DNA from 2 places in the Nocardia arthritidis genome. Region 2 is predicted to be linked to the other one. Evidence: riboswitches for the same ligand, from Rfam matches in the RefSeq annotation. Region 2 holds a riboswitch; the other holds the start of a gene.
What was found. Region 2 has a riboswitch for thiamine pyrophosphate ahead of thiC (phosphomethylpyrimidine synthase ThiC). Riboswitches for the same ligand answer to the same signal wherever they lie in the genome.

Region 1: it holds a riboswitch for thiamine pyrophosphate, as region 2 does, so the genes downstream of both, F5544_RS07710 (purine-cytosine permease family protein) here and thiC (phosphomethylpyrimidine synthase ThiC) in region 2, are expected to answer to the same signal.

Annotation. Positions count from the first base shown of each region.
Region 1 is NZ_CP046172.1:1,725,197-1,733,372, reverse strand. It holds gene glgP (alpha-glucan family phosphorylase) at 1-1,420, opposite strand, end outside; TPP riboswitch at 1,709-1,826, shown strand; gene F5544_RS07710 (purine-cytosine permease family protein) at 1,817-3,190, shown strand; gene F5544_RS07705 (GNAT family N-acetyltransferase) at 3,169-3,606, opposite strand; gene F5544_RS07700 (LysE family translocator) at 3,728-4,369, shown strand; gene F5544_RS07695 (alpha-1,4-glucan--maltose-1-phosphate maltosyltransferase) at 4,491-6,497, shown strand; gene glgB (1,4-alpha-glucan branching protein GlgB) at 6,494-8,176, shown strand, end outside.
Region 2 is NZ_CP046172.1:9,351,856-9,360,031, forward strand. It holds gene F5544_RS42555 (MarR family winged helix-turn-helix transcriptional regulator) at 1-284, opposite strand, end outside; gene F5544_RS42560 (VOC family protein) at 343-750, shown strand; gene thiC (phosphomethylpyrimidine synthase ThiC) at 800-2,425, opposite strand; TPP riboswitch at 2,417-2,527, opposite strand; gene F5544_RS42570 (VOC family protein) at 2,641-3,117, opposite strand; gene F5544_RS42575 (NAD(P)H-binding protein) at 3,173-4,048, opposite strand; gene F5544_RS42580 (nuclear transport factor 2 family protein) at 4,045-4,500, opposite strand; gene F5544_RS42585 (helix-turn-helix transcriptional regulator) at 4,604-5,431, shown strand; gene F5544_RS42590 (MFS transporter) at 5,412-6,941, opposite strand; gene F5544_RS42595 (TetR/AcrR family transcriptional regulator) at 7,007-7,570, opposite strand; gene F5544_RS42600 (KasA/KasB family beta-ketoacyl-ACP synthase) at 7,610-8,176, shown strand, end outside.

The DNA.
Region 1 (8,176 bases), 2.4 Mb from region 2:
GGCGCACCTCGGCAACCAGGGTGGCGCGCAGCGAATTCCGGGTCGACCACAGTTCGCCGAGGTCGACGTCGTGCAGCCGCTCCCAGCCGCGCGCCTCCTCGACCAGCTCCGAACCGATGTGTTCACGCGCCTTGTCGATCCATTCGCGTGCGGCCCAGGTCGGGGCGTGCACACCGTTGGTCACCGAACCGATCGGCACCTCGGCGGCGTCGAAACCCGGCCACAGCCCGTTGAACATGGCGCGGCTCACCTCGCCGTGCAGTTCGGAAACGCCGTTGGCGCGCTGGGCAAGTCGCAGACCCATATGCGCCATGTTGAACACCGAAGGATCGGCCTCGCGCCCCAGCGCGACGATCCGGTCCACGGAAAGCCCTGGCAGCAAGGCGGATTCGGTTTCACCGTGCGCGCCACCGAAATAGCGCCGCACCATCGGCATCGGGAAGCGGTCGATGCCCGCGGGCACCGGGGTATGCGTCGTGAACACCGTTCCGGCCCGCACCGCCGCCAGTGCCGTATCGAAATCCAGTCCGCCCGCGACGAATTCGCGGATCCGCTCGACACCGAGGAAGCCTGCGTGACCCTCGTTCATATGGAATACATCGGGATCGGGCAGGCCCGCGGCGCGGGTGTACGCGCGCACCGCGCGCACACCGCCGATACCGGCCAGGATCTCCTGGCGGATCCGATGCTCCTGATCGCCGCCGTACAGGCGATCGGTCACCAGTCGCAGTTCCGGATCGTTCTCGGCGATATCGGAATCCAAGAGCAGCAACGGAACTCGCCCGACCTGCGCGATCCACACCCGAGCCCGCAGCACCCGGTGGTCGGGCATGGCGACGTGGATGAGCACCGGCGAACCCTCGCCGGTGAGCAGCCGCAGCGGCAGGCCCTGCGGGTCGAGCGCCGGGTAGTGCTCGGTCTGCCATCCGTCCGCCGACAGCGACTGACGGAAATATCCTGAGCGGTAAAGCAATCCGACACCGATCAACGGAAGACCCAGATCGGACGCCGATTTCAGATGATCGCCCGCCAGGATCCCGAGGCCGCCGGAGTAGTTCGGCAGCACCTCGGTGACACCGAATTCCATGGAGAAATAGGCGATTCCGCGCACCTGACCGTCGAACTGCCGCTGGAACCAGCGCGGCCGGGTCAGATAATCGCGCAGTCCATCGGCCGCGTCGTCGACCCGCCGGACGTAATCCGGGTCCGCCGCCAGCTCATCCAATCGCGCGGCAGGCACCTCCCCCAGCATCCGCACCGGATCGTGCCCCAACTCCGCCCACCGCTCCCGATCGAGCTCGGCGAACAGATCCTGCGTGGGCCAATGCCACGACCACCGCAGATTAGTTGACAACTCGCCCAACGCCGCCAGACGCTCAGGAAGATGGGCACGGACGGTGAAACGCCTTAATGCCTTCACCGTGCGAACCTTACACGGGGCGGGGTCAGCTCCTCTGATCGAGCTTGACAGGTCCGGACATCCCGACCTAACGAGACATTTCCTCGCCCTGAACACTTATCCGGTGCGGCCGACGTGCCAACCGGAATCCGGCCTGCATGGACAATTTCCGCAGTGAATGCGGCATTTCGCTGCCGCGAACGCCGATATTGTCCGTTCAGGCCGGGCGCGCGCTCACAATGCGGCGTCGATCGCGCCCGCCGCGCGGCCGACGCGGCGGGCACCGCGGGTGGACTACGATTTCGATCGAACAAACCACGCGGGAGCTCGGGCACGGCCGGGCTGAGAGGGCGGACCCGACCGCTTCGCCGACCGCATGAACCTGACCGGGTAATGCCGGCGTAGGGAGTATGGGCGATGTCCGTATCGAGTGTGCGTGCGAACGAGCGGCGCGAGGCACCGCTGACCCTCGACGAGCCGACGCCGAAGGTGCTCTCCTTCTGGGATCAGAGCGCGTTCTGGGCGAACCTCGGGGTCAGCCTGCTCGCCTTCTCCGGCGCGTACACGGTGCTCGCACCCGATAAGGACGGCAAGGCCCAAATCTCCATCGCGGCAGGCATTCTCGCGATGATCGTGGGAACGGTGCTCGGCGGGCTGATGCTCGGCCTCGCCGCCGTGCCCGGCGCGAAAACCGGACGGCCCGCGATGGTGCTGCTACGCGGACTGTTCGGCGCGAAGCTCAGCTATGTGCCGACCCTGCTGAATATCGCGCAGTTGATCGGCTGGGGCACATTCGAATTGATCGTCATCGGAAATGCCGCGAAGGAACTGTTCGGTGGCGGCCCGCACTGGCTGTACGTGGTGGCCGCGGGAGTGCTCACCACGATCCTGACCATCTGGCCGCTCGGCTCGGTCCGGATGCTGCGGCGATTCGTGACCGTCGGCGTCGTGCTGGCGCTGATCTGGTTCTACATCCAGTTCATCCGCGCTGGCCTGCCCGATCTGACCGACAATCCGGGCCCGAAGGGCAACGGACCGTTCGGGGTGGACTGGAATCTGTTCTGGGTCGCGACCGATGCCGCACTGGCGGTATCGATCTCGTGGGTGCCCGCGGCCGCCGACTACACCCGGCACTCACGCGGCACCGGGGCCGCGTTCGGCGCGGCGAGCGGTGCGTACGCGATCACCCAGATCGTCGCCTACACCCTCGGACTCTTCGCGCTCGCGCTGGCGACCGGCAACGGCGGCGCATACCAGCCGTTCCTCGACGTCACCCTCGGCGCGCTGTTCTTCTTCGTCTTCGTATTCCGCGAGGCCGATCAGTCGTTCGCGAACGTCTACTCGACGGCGGTCTCCATCCAGAATCTGCTGCCCAGGGTCGACCGGCGCATCCTCTCGATCGGCCTCGGCGTGCTGATCACACTGCTCGCGCTGCGCCTGAACATGGAGAACTACTTCGGCTTCCTCGGCCTGATCGGTTCGGTGTTCGTCCCACTGCTCGGTGTACTGGTCGCCGACTTCTTCCTGCGCGCCAAGGGCGCCTGGAACACCGCCGCCGACGCGCCGTCCCGCTGGGGCATGATCCTCGCCTGGCTCGTGGGCTTCGCGGTCTACCAGTTGATCAACCCGGGCGACGCCGGTGTGTGGACCAGATTCTGGATCCACGTCCAGGACCTGCTCCACTTCGCCAAACAGCCTTGGATGAGCGCATCCCTGCTGTCCTTCCTCGCCGCCATGCTGGCCGCCTGGGTGATCGGGCGAGTGAGCAGCTACAGCTCAACCTGGAAGTGATGCGCCGAAATCCGCAGGTGGTGGCGCATATACAGCCGATGCGCCGCCGCACGGTCGGCACCGACGCCCGAATCCAGGTGCAGCCCTTCGCATCCGAGACGCCGCGCCTCGTCCTCGACCCAACGCAGCAGCATGTCCGCGTATCCGCGACCGCGGGCCTCGGGCAGCGTGGACAGATCGTCGACGTACACGGTATGCCCCCAAGCCGTTGCCCAGTTCTCGCGGAACCCGACTGCGGCGACCGCCGCGTCGCCCACCCCGTCGAACGCGCCCACCAGCCGATATCCGGCCGGACGCAGCCGCGTATCGATCAGGTCCACCAGCGCGTCGACGGTGTCCCAGCGCGGCCGCAGCTCCAGCATGGCCTGCGCGGCGAGTTTGGTCTGCCCCTCGGGTAGTTCGCGAATTTCGGTCACCCCGGCGACGGTAATGCCGCCGTCCGCGATGCGGACAGGGCCAATTCGCACCGATTCCGGTAGGCCACTTACCTGGTAAAACCCCTGGCACGGCGGCACATCGACGTGGCAGCATCGGCGAATGCCGCACTGGATTCACGTACTCCCGCAATTCTCGTTGGCCTGCCTCGTACTCGCCGTCATCCCCGGCCCGGCGACGGCGCTGTTCCTACAGCGGGCGATCCGCGACGGACGAACGGCGGGCCTGGCCGCAGTGGCAGGCAATGAGATCGGCGTATTCGGCTGGACCATCGCCGGCGGCGCCGGACTATCGATCCTGTTGACCGCCAACAGATTTCTCAACACCACCATCCACGTCATCGGTGCGGTGGTGCTGATCTGGCTCGGCATCCAAGCCTGGCGCGGCGCGCGCAAGGACGGCGAATTCGGCGGCGGCATGACGAATCTGCTGCCCGCGGGGCGCACCCCGGGCGCGGCCTTCCGCGCCTCGCTCATCTCGATCGCGGCCAACCCGAAGGCGGCGGTGTTCGGGTTGACGATCCTGCCGCAGTTCCTGCCGTCCAGCGGTCCGATGCTCGAATCGCTCATCGCCCTGACGGTGGTCCAGCTCGTGATCGATACCGCGTGGTGCGTCGGCATCGTGTTGATCGCCGATCGCGCGGGAACCTGGTTGCGCCGCACCGGCATCCGGCAGCGCGTCGAACGCGCGCTCGGCGCGATCCTGGTGGCCCTCGGCCTCGGCCTCGCCGCCGACGCCCGCTGATCCGACGCCCGGTGACCCGGGCCGGAAATCACCTGGCCGCGGCCCACAAAACCGGATACAGCTCCGACCCCGAGCGGGGCGAATCCGGACCGTTCCCGGATGACCCGGTAGGTTGAAGGGTGTGACCGGCCGCATCGCCATCGATGACACCGCCCCGTCCATCCCCGGCGGCTACCCGGCCAAGGCCGTGGTGGGCGAGGTTTTCCCGGTGCGCGCCGTGGTGTGGCGCGAGGGCCACGATGCGGTGGCCGCCACCCTGGCCGTCCGCGCGCCGGGTTCGTCGAGGGTGACGCGGATCCGGATGATGCCGGATCTCGAACCCGACGTCTTCAACGCCACCTTCATCCCCAACCTGCCCGGTGCCTGGATCTTCCGGGTCGAGGGCTGGAGCGATCCGATCACCACCTGGCGAGCCGCGGTCGAGGCGAAGCTGGCCGTCGGCCAGAGCGCGGCCGACCTGGCCAACGACCTCGAAATCGGCGCGCGACTCTTCGAACGCGCCGCGCTGGCCCTGCCGAAGACGAAATTCCTGCGGCTGCGCGCCGTCGCCGCCGCCCTGCGCGACGAGGGGCAGCAGCTGCCCGCCCGGGTCGCACCCGCCTTCGCCGAGGAGGTCGCGGAGATCCTGCGGGAGACCCCGCTGCGCGACATGATCACCCGCGGCCCGCAGCACACCGTGTACGTCGAGCGGCATCGCGCGCTCTACGGCTCCTGGTACGAATTCTTCCCGCGCTCCACCGGCGGCCGGGACGCGGACGGCAAACCGATCCACGGCACATTCGCCACCGCGACCAAGGAGCTGTCGCGCATCGCCGCCATGGGCTTCGATGTCGTCTACCTGCCGCCGATCCACCCGATCGGCGAGGTGAACCGCAAGGGCCGCAACAATTCCCTCACCGCGGAACCGGACGATGTCGGCTCGCCGTGGGCCATCGGATCGCGCGACGGCGGGCACGACGCCATCCACCCGGCCCTCGGCACCGAACCGGATTTCGTCGAATTCGTCACCACCGCAAACGAACTCGGCCTCGAAGTGGCGCTGGACCTGGCCCTGCAGTGCGCACCCGACCATCCGTGGGTGCGGTCGCATCCGGAGTGGTTCACCACGCTGCCCGACGGCACCATCGCCTTCGCCGAGAACCCGCCCAAGAAGTACCAGGACATCTACCCGATCAATTTCGACAACGACCCTGACGGCATCTACGCGGCCGTACTGCATCTGGTGCGGCATTGGATCGCGTTGGGCGTCAAGATCTTCCGCGTCGACAACCCGCACACCAAACCCGCCGACTTCTGGGAATGGCTGATCGCGCAGGTGCGCACCACCGATCCGGACGTGATCTTCCTGTCCGAGGCGTTCACCCGCCCTGCCCGGCTCTACGGCCTGGCCCGGCGCGGATTCAGCCAGTCCTACACATATTTCACCTGGCGGGTCGGCAAGGGTGAGCTGGCCGAATTCGGGAAAGAGTTGGCGGACAAGGCCGATGAGGCCCGGCCCAACCTTTTCGTGAACACGCCCGACATCCTGCACGAGAGCCTGCAGCACGGCGGGCCCGGAATGTTCGCCATCCGCGCGGTGCTCGCCGCGACCCTGTCACCCGCCTGGGGCGTGTACTCCGGCTTCGAACTGTTCGAACATCAGGCGGTGCGTCCCGGCAGCGAGGAATACCTCGATTCGGAGAAGTACGAGCTGCGCCCGCGCCCGTTCGGCGAGGCGCTGGCGCGCGAGGAATCGTTGGAGCCCTGGCTCACTCGGCTCAACGAGATCCGCCGCGCCCATCCCGCGCTGCAGCAGCTGCGCTGCATCCACTTCCATCCCGTCGACAACGAGGCGCTGCTCGCCTACTCCAAGATCGATCCGATCAGCGGCGACGCCGTGCTCATCGTGGTCAACCTCAACCCGTACGGCACCGAGCACGGGATGATTTCGCTGGATCTGCCCGCGATCGGCCGCGAATGGCACGACCATCCGGTGGTCGTCGACGAGGTCACCGGCGAGGAATACCACTGGGCCCAAACGAATTACGTGCGACTCGACCCACCGAAGGCGGTCGCGCACATCCTCGCGCTGCCGCCCGTTCCGCAGCAGCAGCGCACGGAACTGGCCTACCGCAGGACATTCCGATGAACCGCCGCGATCTGCTGCTCATCGCCGCGGGCACACACCATGATCCGCACACCGTGCTCGGCGCGCACCCGCATCCGGACGGCACCATGGTCCGGGTGCTGCGCCCGCACGCGGAGACGGTGCAGGCCCGCGTCGGCGGCGTCGACCATCCGCTGGAATCGCTGGGGCACGGCATCTTCGCCGGTGTGCTGCCGTATCCGGACCTCATGGACTACCGGATCGTCACCAGCTACCCCGGCGGTCAAACCGTCATCGGCGCCGACGGATACCGCTTCCTGCCCACCGTCGGCGAACTCGACCTGCACCTGATCGGCGAGGGACGGCACGAACGGCTGTGGGAGGCGCTCGGCGCGCACCCGCGCAGCTACACCACGCTCGACGGCGAGGTGCACGGCACCTCGTTCGCGGTGTGGGCGCCGAATGCCAGGGGCGTCACCGTCATCGGCGATTTCGACGGCTGGGCCGGGAACACCGCGCCGATGCGCTCGCTCGGCCGCTCCGGGGTGTGGGAGGTCTTCATCCCCGGCGTCGGGGTCGGCACGAAATACAAGTACCGGGTGCACGGCGCCGACGGCCGCACCGTCGACCACGCCGACCCGCTGGCCTTCGCCACCGAACTGCCGCCGGCCACCGCGTCGGTGGTCACCGAGAGCCACTACGTCTGGAATGACAAGGGCTGGTTGGAAACCCGCGCGCACACCGACCCGACCCGGGCGCCGATGAGCATCTACGAGGTGCATCTCGGCTCCTGGCGGCCGGGCCTCGGCTACCGCGAATTGGCAAGGCAGCTGGCCGATTACGTGCACGCGGCCGGTTTCACCCACATCGAGCTGCTGCCCGTCGCCGAACATCCGTTCGGCGGCTCGTGGGGCTACCAGGTCACCTCCTATTACGCTCCCACAGCGCGTTTCGGCTCCCCCGACGACTTCCGCGCCTTCGTCGACACCATGCACGCGGCGGGCATCGGCGTCATCCTCGACTGGGTGCCCGCGCATTTCCCGCGCGACGAATGGGCGCTGGCTCGGTTCGACGGCACCGCGCTCTACGAACACGCCGATCCACGCCGCGGCGAACAACTCGACTGGGGCACCTACGTTTTCGACTTCGGCAGGCACGAGGTGCGCAACTTCCTCGTCGCCAACGCCCGCTACTGGATCGAGGAATTCCACGTCGACGGGCTGCGGGTGGACGCCGTGGCCTCCATGCTCTACCTGGATTACTCACGGCCCGAGGGCGGTTGGGAACCCAATGTGTACGGCGGCCGGGAAAATCTGGAGGCCGTGCACTTCCTCCAGGACCTCAACGACAATGTGCACCGCAGCTATCCCGGCGTCGTCACCGTCGCCGAGGAATCCACCGCATGGCCCGGCGTCACCCGCGGCACCGATGTCGGCGGTCTCGGCTTCACCATGAAATGGAATATGGGCTGGATGCACGACACCCTCGGCTTCCTGTCCCGCGACCCGATCCACCGGTCATGGCACCACAACGAGATCACCTTCTCGCTGGTGTACGCGTGGAGCGAAACGTATGTGCTGCCCATCAGCCATGACGAGGTGGTGCACGGCAAGGGCACGCTGTGGACCCGCATGCCCGGCGACGATTTCGCGAAGGCGGGCGGGGTGCGCGCGCTGCTGGCGTACATGTGGGCCCATCCCGGCAAGCAGCTGCTGTTCATG
Region 2 (8,176 bases):
CGCCGGTCCGCGGCGTCGCGGGCCCGCTCGACCTGCCCGGCAGCCTCGAGTTCATCCACCGCCTTTGCCACATCGCTCGGATGAATTCCCAAGCGCTGCGCCAGATCTCGTTGCGCATGCGGCCCGAAATCGGCCAGCGCCGCCAGGATGGCCATATGCCACAGGCGCAATCCGCGCGCGGCGAGCCGATCGCCGAAGCCGGCCCGCGCGGCCTTTCCGACGCGCGAGAGCAGGTAGGTGTCGAGCCCGAGCAGGCTCGGCGGCAGCGCACGGCCATTGTCCATCGGCCCATTCTATGGTACTCACCTATCATAGGTTCACACCTACTATTTGGAGAAGGTTATGGACGCGCTGTATCCGCGCTTACTCGTCGACGATTTCGCCGCCTGCTTCGACTTCTACGCGGCGGTGCTGCCGGAACTGGCAGGCGCGAAACTGATCAAGGGCACCGCCGCGGGCCCATACGCCAACTGGGACGTCGACGACCAGGCGATTCTCGTGCTCTACGACCGCGCGACCATGGCCGCGACGGCAGGCACGACGGACTTGCCGACACACCCGGCACCGGCGCAGGACACCGCGATGCTGGTGCTGCGGGTGGCCGATGTCGACGCGGCATTCGCCCACTGCCTCGCGCACGGCGGCACCGAGGTGGTCGCACCGACCGACCGGCCGCAGTGGGGTCCGAACCTGCGGGCCGCACATCTGCGCGACCCGAACGGCACGCTGCTGGAACTACAGTCCTACTGATGCACGGAAACCGGTGGCGCACAACGACCTTGCGCCACCGGGTCGGGCGTCAGGAAACCACCGGCAGGTAGACCTTGCCGCCGGCATCCGCGAATTCCGCGGATTTCTCGGCCATTCCGGCCTCGATGGCGGCGGCATCGGTGAGCCCGTTGCGCTCGGCGTACTCGCGCACATCGGCCGAGATCCGCATCGAACAGAACTTCGGCCCGCACATCGAGCAGAAATGCGCCGTCTTCGCCGGTTCGGCGGGCAGTGTCTCGTCGTGATATTCCCGGGCGGTGTCCGGATCCAGCGACAGCGCGAACTGGTCGCGCCAGCGGAATTCGAAGCGCGCCTTGGACAATTCGTTGTCCCGGTCCTGCGCGTGCGGATGTCCCTTGGCCAGATCGGCGGCGTGTGCGGCGATTTTGTAGGTGATCACGCCGACCTTTACGTCGTCACGGTTGGGCAGGCCGAGATGCTCCTTGGGCGTCACGTAGCAGAGCATCGCGGTGCCCGCCTGCGCGATGATCGACGCACCGATCGCCGAGGTGATGTGATCGTAGGCCGGTGCGATATCGGTGGCGAGCGGGCCGAGGGTATAGAACGGCGCCTCCTCGCACAGCTCCTCCTCCAGCCGCACGTTCTCCACGATCTTGTGCATCGGGATGTGGCCCGGCCCCTCGATCATCACCTGCACGCCATGGGATTTCGCGATCTTCGTCAACTCGCCGAGGGTACGCAGCTCGGCGAACTGCGCCTCGTCGTTGGCGTCGGCGATGGAACCGGGACGCAAGCCGTCGCCGAGCGAGAAGGTGACATCGTACTTCGCCAGGATCTCGCAGAGTTCGGCAAAGTTGGTGTACAGGAACGACTCTCGGTGATGCGCCAGACACCACGCGGCCATGATGGAACCACCGCGCGAGACGATTCCGGTAACTCGCTTGGCGGTCAACGGGATATAGCGCAGCAGCACGCCCGCGTGCACCGTCATGTAGTCGACGCCCTGCTCGCACTGCTCGATCACGGTGTCGCGGTAGATCTCCCAGGTGAGTTTGGTCGGATCGCCGCCGACCTTCTCCAGCGCCTGATAGATCGGCACGGTGCCCACCGGGACCGGCGAGTTGCGCAGGATCCACTCGCGGGTCTCGTGGATGTTCTTACCGGTCGAGAGGTCCATGATGGTGTCGGCGCCCCAGCGGGTGGCCCACACCATCTTCTCGACCTCCTCGGCGATCGAGGAGGACACGGCCGAATTGCCGATGTTCGCATTGATTTTCACCAGGAACTTCTTGCCGATGATGGTCGGCTCCAGCTCCGGGTGGCGGTGGTTCGCCGGGATCACCGCGCGGCCCGCGGCGACCTCCTCGCGCACCAGGTCCGGCGAAACCCCTTCGCGCGCGGCGATGAAACGCATTTCGGGGGTGGTGATGCCCTGCCGCGCCCACGCGAGTTGGGTTCGCGGGCCGTCGATCTCGGGCTTCGTCCAGCCGTCGCGCAGCTTCGGCAGCCCGGCCTCGACGTCGATCACCGCGCTGTCATCGGTGTACGGACCGGAGGTGTCGTAGACATCGAAGTGCTCGCCGTTGGTCAGGTTGATCCGGCGCACCGGAATGCGCAGATCGTCGACCTCCAGGTAGTGCTTGACACTGCCCTCGATGGGTCCGGTGGTGACGGAATCGACAGGTGTGCCCATGATGATCCTCCCTACGCCGGCATTACCCGGTCAGGTTCATACGGTCGACGGCCCATCAGCCGTCCTCTCAGCCCGCTGGTGCGAGCCCCCGTTGGCTTGTTCAATTGACCCGGCCGACCTTACCCGCCCCTGCGGCGACACCGCGCGGAGATCGGACGATTCTCCGATCCCGCGCGATCTACACCGGTGTTCACCTCGGCGGTTCCGACAGCGCGTCAGGCCGCCCGGAACGCCTCCCGCATCCCCTCGATCGAAATCTTCTTCATCCCGAACATCGCCTTCGTCGCCCGGGTGGCCGCCGCCTGGTCCGGGCTCATCAGGAGTTCGGTGCATTCGGTCGGCCAGATCTGCCAGGGCACCCCGTGCTTGTCGAACAGCCAACCGCATTGGTCCTCGCGCCCGCCGTCGGCGGTCAGCGCCGCCCACAGTCGGTCGACCTCGTCCTGGTTCGCGCAGTTCACCAGCAGCGACATCGCATACGTGTACTGCATCGCGCTCCCACCGTTGATCGCAATGAAATGCTGCCCGTTCAGCTCGAAATCCACCACCATCACGGTACCCGGCGCTCCCGGACCGGCCTCGGTATACCGTTGCACCGCAAGCACTTTCGAGTCCTCGAACAGAGAGCAGTAAAACTCCACCGCCTCCTCGGCATTGTCGTCGAACCACAGGTTGGTAACGATCTTCTGCATTGGGTCCTCCCGGATTCGTAGTTCCGTCCGGTAAGACTCCGCGGCGCACCGGAACTCATCGGTCGCGCGGTCCCGGCAGTGCGATTCGGTCGCGGTGGATCGCGATGAATTCGCCGAAGGAACGTGGCATACGGCCGGTGACCCGGGCGACCGTCGTGGTCACCCGGTCCTCGGCGCCCGCAGCGATGAGCCGCTCGGCCCCGGCGAGCACCGTGGCCATCTCCGGCGGCACGCCATGAGCGGTGAGGTGCTCGGCCAGTTCGCCGGGGGTCGAGTCGATATGCCGGACCGGGCGCGGCGGGGCGAGCGATCGGTTGAGCAGGCGGGCGATGTCGTCGTAGGACAGGGCCTCCGGTCCCGTGATCACGTACTCCCGGTTCGGCGCGGCATCGTCGAGCAGCGCGCGCACGCCGACGGCGGCGATATCGGCGGCGTCGACGAAGCCGATACCGCGACCCCCGGTGGCGCTGATCAGCTCGGACCGGGTACGCAGCCCGGCGGCCATCGGATGCGTCGGCACGATGAAGTTCTGCATGAACCACGACGGTCGCAGCACCGCCCATTCCGCCATCCGGCATACCGCGCGGCGCGCGTGATCCAACCCAGGCGCGCCGGGTGGAATGACGTCGGAGCTGAGGAACACCACGCGCCGCACGCCCGCCGCACGCGCGGCGCTCAGAAAATGATCGATCGGTTTCGCCGGATTCGGCATGCCTATCGGCGCGACGAGGTAGACCCGTTCGACGCCGCTCAGCGCCGGTCGATAGGTCGCGGGATCGGCCCAGTCGAAATGCACGTGTTCCCCGCCCGATTCGGCGCGTATCTGGCCGCGCGTAGCCGTACGAACCGGGACGCCCGCGGCGCGCAGACCCGCGGTGACCGGGCGGCCGGTATTGCCGGTCGCGCCCGTGACGAGGACCGGTCCGGTCATGCCGCACCGTCCGTTTCGTCGTTCGAGCGCAGCGCGTCCAACAGTTCGGGCAGGGTTCCGGTGGCGATGGCGCCCGCGACCGGACTCCAGTAATCGCGCCAGCCGACGATCGCGCCGTCGCGGGCCCGGATCACCGCGATGTAGGCGAGTTCGTACCGCTCGCCGGTGCGCACGGTCGTTCCGCTGGCGGTGAATTCCACGATAATCGTTGCCGGATCGGTGGTTTCGTGCACGACGACCGCCGGAAACTCGTGGATATCCAGCCGTTCCGGATAGTCGGCCAGATAGTCGTGCAGCTGTGCGCGACCACGCAGCCGTCCGGGTGTGCCCGCGACCGCGAACGGCAATTCCAGCTCCGCGTCGACGGCGAAGAGTTCGACGAATCGTCGCATGTCCTTGGCCAGCAACAGGTTCAGGCCTCTTTCGAATAACTCGCGTGCGCCTTCGGTCATGAATCGAGACTGGCCGAGGCCGACCGTCGCGCGGAACTGCCGGTGTAGCCCCGGATCATTGATCCGTGGCTCGGTTCGGGTGGGTTTCGGCAGACTCGACGATATGGACAAGCACGCGCTCGCCGACTTCCTGCGCCGTCGTCGCGCGGGGTTGCGTCCGGATGACGTCGGGTTGCACCCGGATCCGAAACGGCGCAGACGAACTCCGGGGCTGCGCCGCGAGGAGGTGGCCTGGTTGGCCGATATCTCGGCCAACTACTACGAGCGGCTGGAGCAGGCACGGGCGCCCCGGCCGTCGCCGCAGGTGCTCACCGCGCTCGCCGGGGTGCTGCGGCTCGGGCCCGATGAACAGCGCTACCTCACCCAGCTCGCCGGTCACGAACCGAGCCGTCCCGGTGTACCCGACGACGAGGTACCGGCCGGGGTGCTGCTGATGCTGGAACGGCTCACCGAGGCGCCCGCGTACGTGCAGAACGTTCGCTATGACGTACTTGCATGGAATGCATTGGCCGCCAAGTTATTCGACGATTTCGACGCAGAGCGCAACCTCTTGCGGATCGCATTCGGCTCCCGAAGGGAGCGGGTGTCGTGCGGCGGCCGGGACGGCGCGGCGCGGTTCGTCCGGCAGGCGGTCGCCGAATTGCGGGCCGCGGCGGTGCGGTATCCGAACGACCCGCGGATCCCGGAGCTGATCGAGTGGCTTTCCACCCGCGATATCGACTTCCGAAATGGTTGGGCCGCACACGAAGTGGCTCCCCCTGCGACGATCTGGAAACGGTTCGAACATCCGGATGTCGGCGCGGTCGAACTCGACGCGCAGACGTTATCCGTGCCCGGCCACGACCATCGGATCGTCATCTATACGGCGGAACCGGGCAGCCCGGCCGCCGAGGCACTGCGCGAGCTGCGCATCAGTGCCCAACGCCGGTAACGCGAAATCCCTTGGGCACCAGGCGAACCGCAACGACGGCGACCACGGCGACAATTGCGGCCGAGACGTATGAGGTGGTGGTCAGTGCCGTGTCGAAGGCATGGGTCGCGGTATCGATGACGTGGGTGCCGGTGACGTTGTCGAGTCGGGCCGCGACATCGATGGCACCACCGACCGAGCCGGTGGCCTCGTCGAAGTCCTTGCCGGACAGCGGTAGTCCGGTCATATTTGCCGTGAAGATTCGGCCGTGCAGGCCGCCGAGCAGCGCGACGCCGAGGCCGATGCCGAGTTCGTAATTGGTTTCCGAGACCGCACCCGCCTGCCCCGCGCGCTCGGGCGGCACGGCGGCGACGAGTACCGCGGCCGCGGCGGTCACGGCGAGGCCGTCGCCGAGGCCGAAGGCCGCGAGGACAAGGGCCACAACGGGATACGTGGTCGGCTCCGGGCTGAGCGCCAGGATCAGGAAGCCGAGCGCGAGCGCGCCGAGCCCGATGGCGAGGACGGCGCGGACGCCGAGGCGATGCATGAGGGCGGGGGTGGCCAGGGATGCGAGCAGCAGGGTGACGGCCGAGGGCAGGGTGCGCAGACCGGCCTGAGCCGGGGTGCAGCCGTTGATGTATTGCAGCCACAGCGAGATCAGGAAGAGCGCGGCGCCGATGGCGAGCATGGCGAGCAGGGTGGATACGGCGGCGGCGAGGAAGGGTCCGTTGCGGAACAGGCGCACGTCGAGCAGCGGATCGGCGGCGGTGAGCTGCCTGCGCGCGAACCAGGCGAGCAACACCAGGGCGAGCCCGAAGACGAGCCAATCGACCGGTCCGGCAACCCCTTTCGCAATATGTTTGAGTCCCCATGCGAGGCCGACGATTCCGGCGATGGACAGCAGCGCACTGCACCAGTCGAGCGAACCCGATTGCGGCGCACGGTATTCCGGAAGCAGCCAGACGCCGAGCCCGACCGTCAGCACGACGATCGGCACGTTGAGCCAGAAGGCCGATGCCCAGCCGAAGGTCTGCACCAGCACGCCGCCGACCACCGGCCCGATGGTCGCGCCCGCCCCGGCGACGGCGGCCCAAATGCCGATGGCGAGGGTCCGCTCCCGCGCGCTGGTGAAGATATTGCGGATGAGCGAAACCGTCGATGGCATGACCATGGCGCCGCCGATGGCGAGCAGCACCCGGCCCGCGATCAACTGGGCCGCGCTGTGCGATGTCGCGGCGACCACCGAGGCGATGCCGAATAGCACGAAACCACACAGGAATAGCAGCCTGCGGCCGATCCGGTCGCCGAGCGCGCCGGTGGTGATCAGCAGGCCGCCGAGCACCAGACCGTATATGTCGATGATCCACAGCTGTTCGAGCGCACCGATCCGCAGATCGGTGATCAGCGAGGGCAGCGCGACATTGAGAATGGTGGCGTCCATGGCCACGAGCAACAGACTGGCACACAGCACGGCCAGCATCAGCCAACGCGTCGAACCGAAGGTCGGAGCGGGTTCACTGGTCGCTGACATGAGGTCCCTTCGGTCAGTCGAACCGGACGCGAGGCAGCGTTGCCGGGAGTCGGGCGAACTTCAAGTTACCGTGCCGGTATGGTCCGATCGATGAGCATGCGGCCCGCGCGCTCGGTGCGTTCGATGTCACCGGTGATGAACTGATCCTGGATCACCCCGCGCAGTCCCGAAATAAGAAGGGTGGCAACGGCTTCCGGATCATCGACGGCGCCGGTGCGGCGCAGCGCGTCCCCCAGCGCACCGACCAGGGTCGCGACGGCGGCATTGGCGTATTCGGCGTACGGGCTGTGCGGCGCACAGGCCGCGCCGAGCACCTGCAGCATCACCCGCACGCTGACCGCGTCGGCGCCATCGAGATTCGCGCAGAAGAAAGTGGTCAGCCGGGCGCGCAGGGTATCGGCATCCGTGACGTCGGCGAAGATGGCGGCGACGTCGGGCCGCTGCGAGCTCAGTGCCTGTACCAGCAGTTCTTCCTTCGTATTGAAGTAGTAGATGAGCATGCGGGAGCTGGTGCCGAGTGCGGCGGCGAGCGGGCGCAGCGATAGTCCGGCCAGCCCGTGATCGGCGATATAGCGCACCACCTCGGTGAGCAGTTGGGCGCGTTTGGCGTGGTCGAGTGGGCGGGCCATGGGTTGACTGTAGCGAGTGCTACAGGTATTCATGTCATCGTGACTGTAACAAGTGCTTCAGAAACTCGGGCCTCGGTCGTGCTCACCGGTTACGCCGCCACCACCTCGCTGGCCGCGGATATGGATACGACCTGGTCCGAGCTGTTGCTGGGGCACACCGGAATCGGCAGGTTGGACGACGATTTCATCACCGAGTTCGACCTGCCGGTCCGGATCGGCGGCAAGCTGAAATCGCATCCCGGCGAACTGCTCACCCGGATCGAACAGCGGCGGATGTCCTATGTCGAGCAGTTGGCGCTGGTGCTCGGCAGGCAGGTCTGGCAGCACGCGGGCGCGCCCGAGGTGGAGGGCGAACGGCTCGCGGTCGCCATCGGCACCGGCCTCGGCGGCGCCGACGCGCTGATCGCCGCGGTGGACACGATGCGCACCAGTGGATACCGCAGGGTGTCGCCGCTCGCGGTGCCGATGGTCATGCCGAACGGTCCGGCCGCCACGGTGGGCATCGAAATCGGCGCCAAGGCAGGTGTTTTCGCGCCGGTGTCGGCCTGCTCATCGGGTGCGGAGGCGATCGCGCAGGCCTGGCGGCTGATCGTGTCGGGCGAGGCC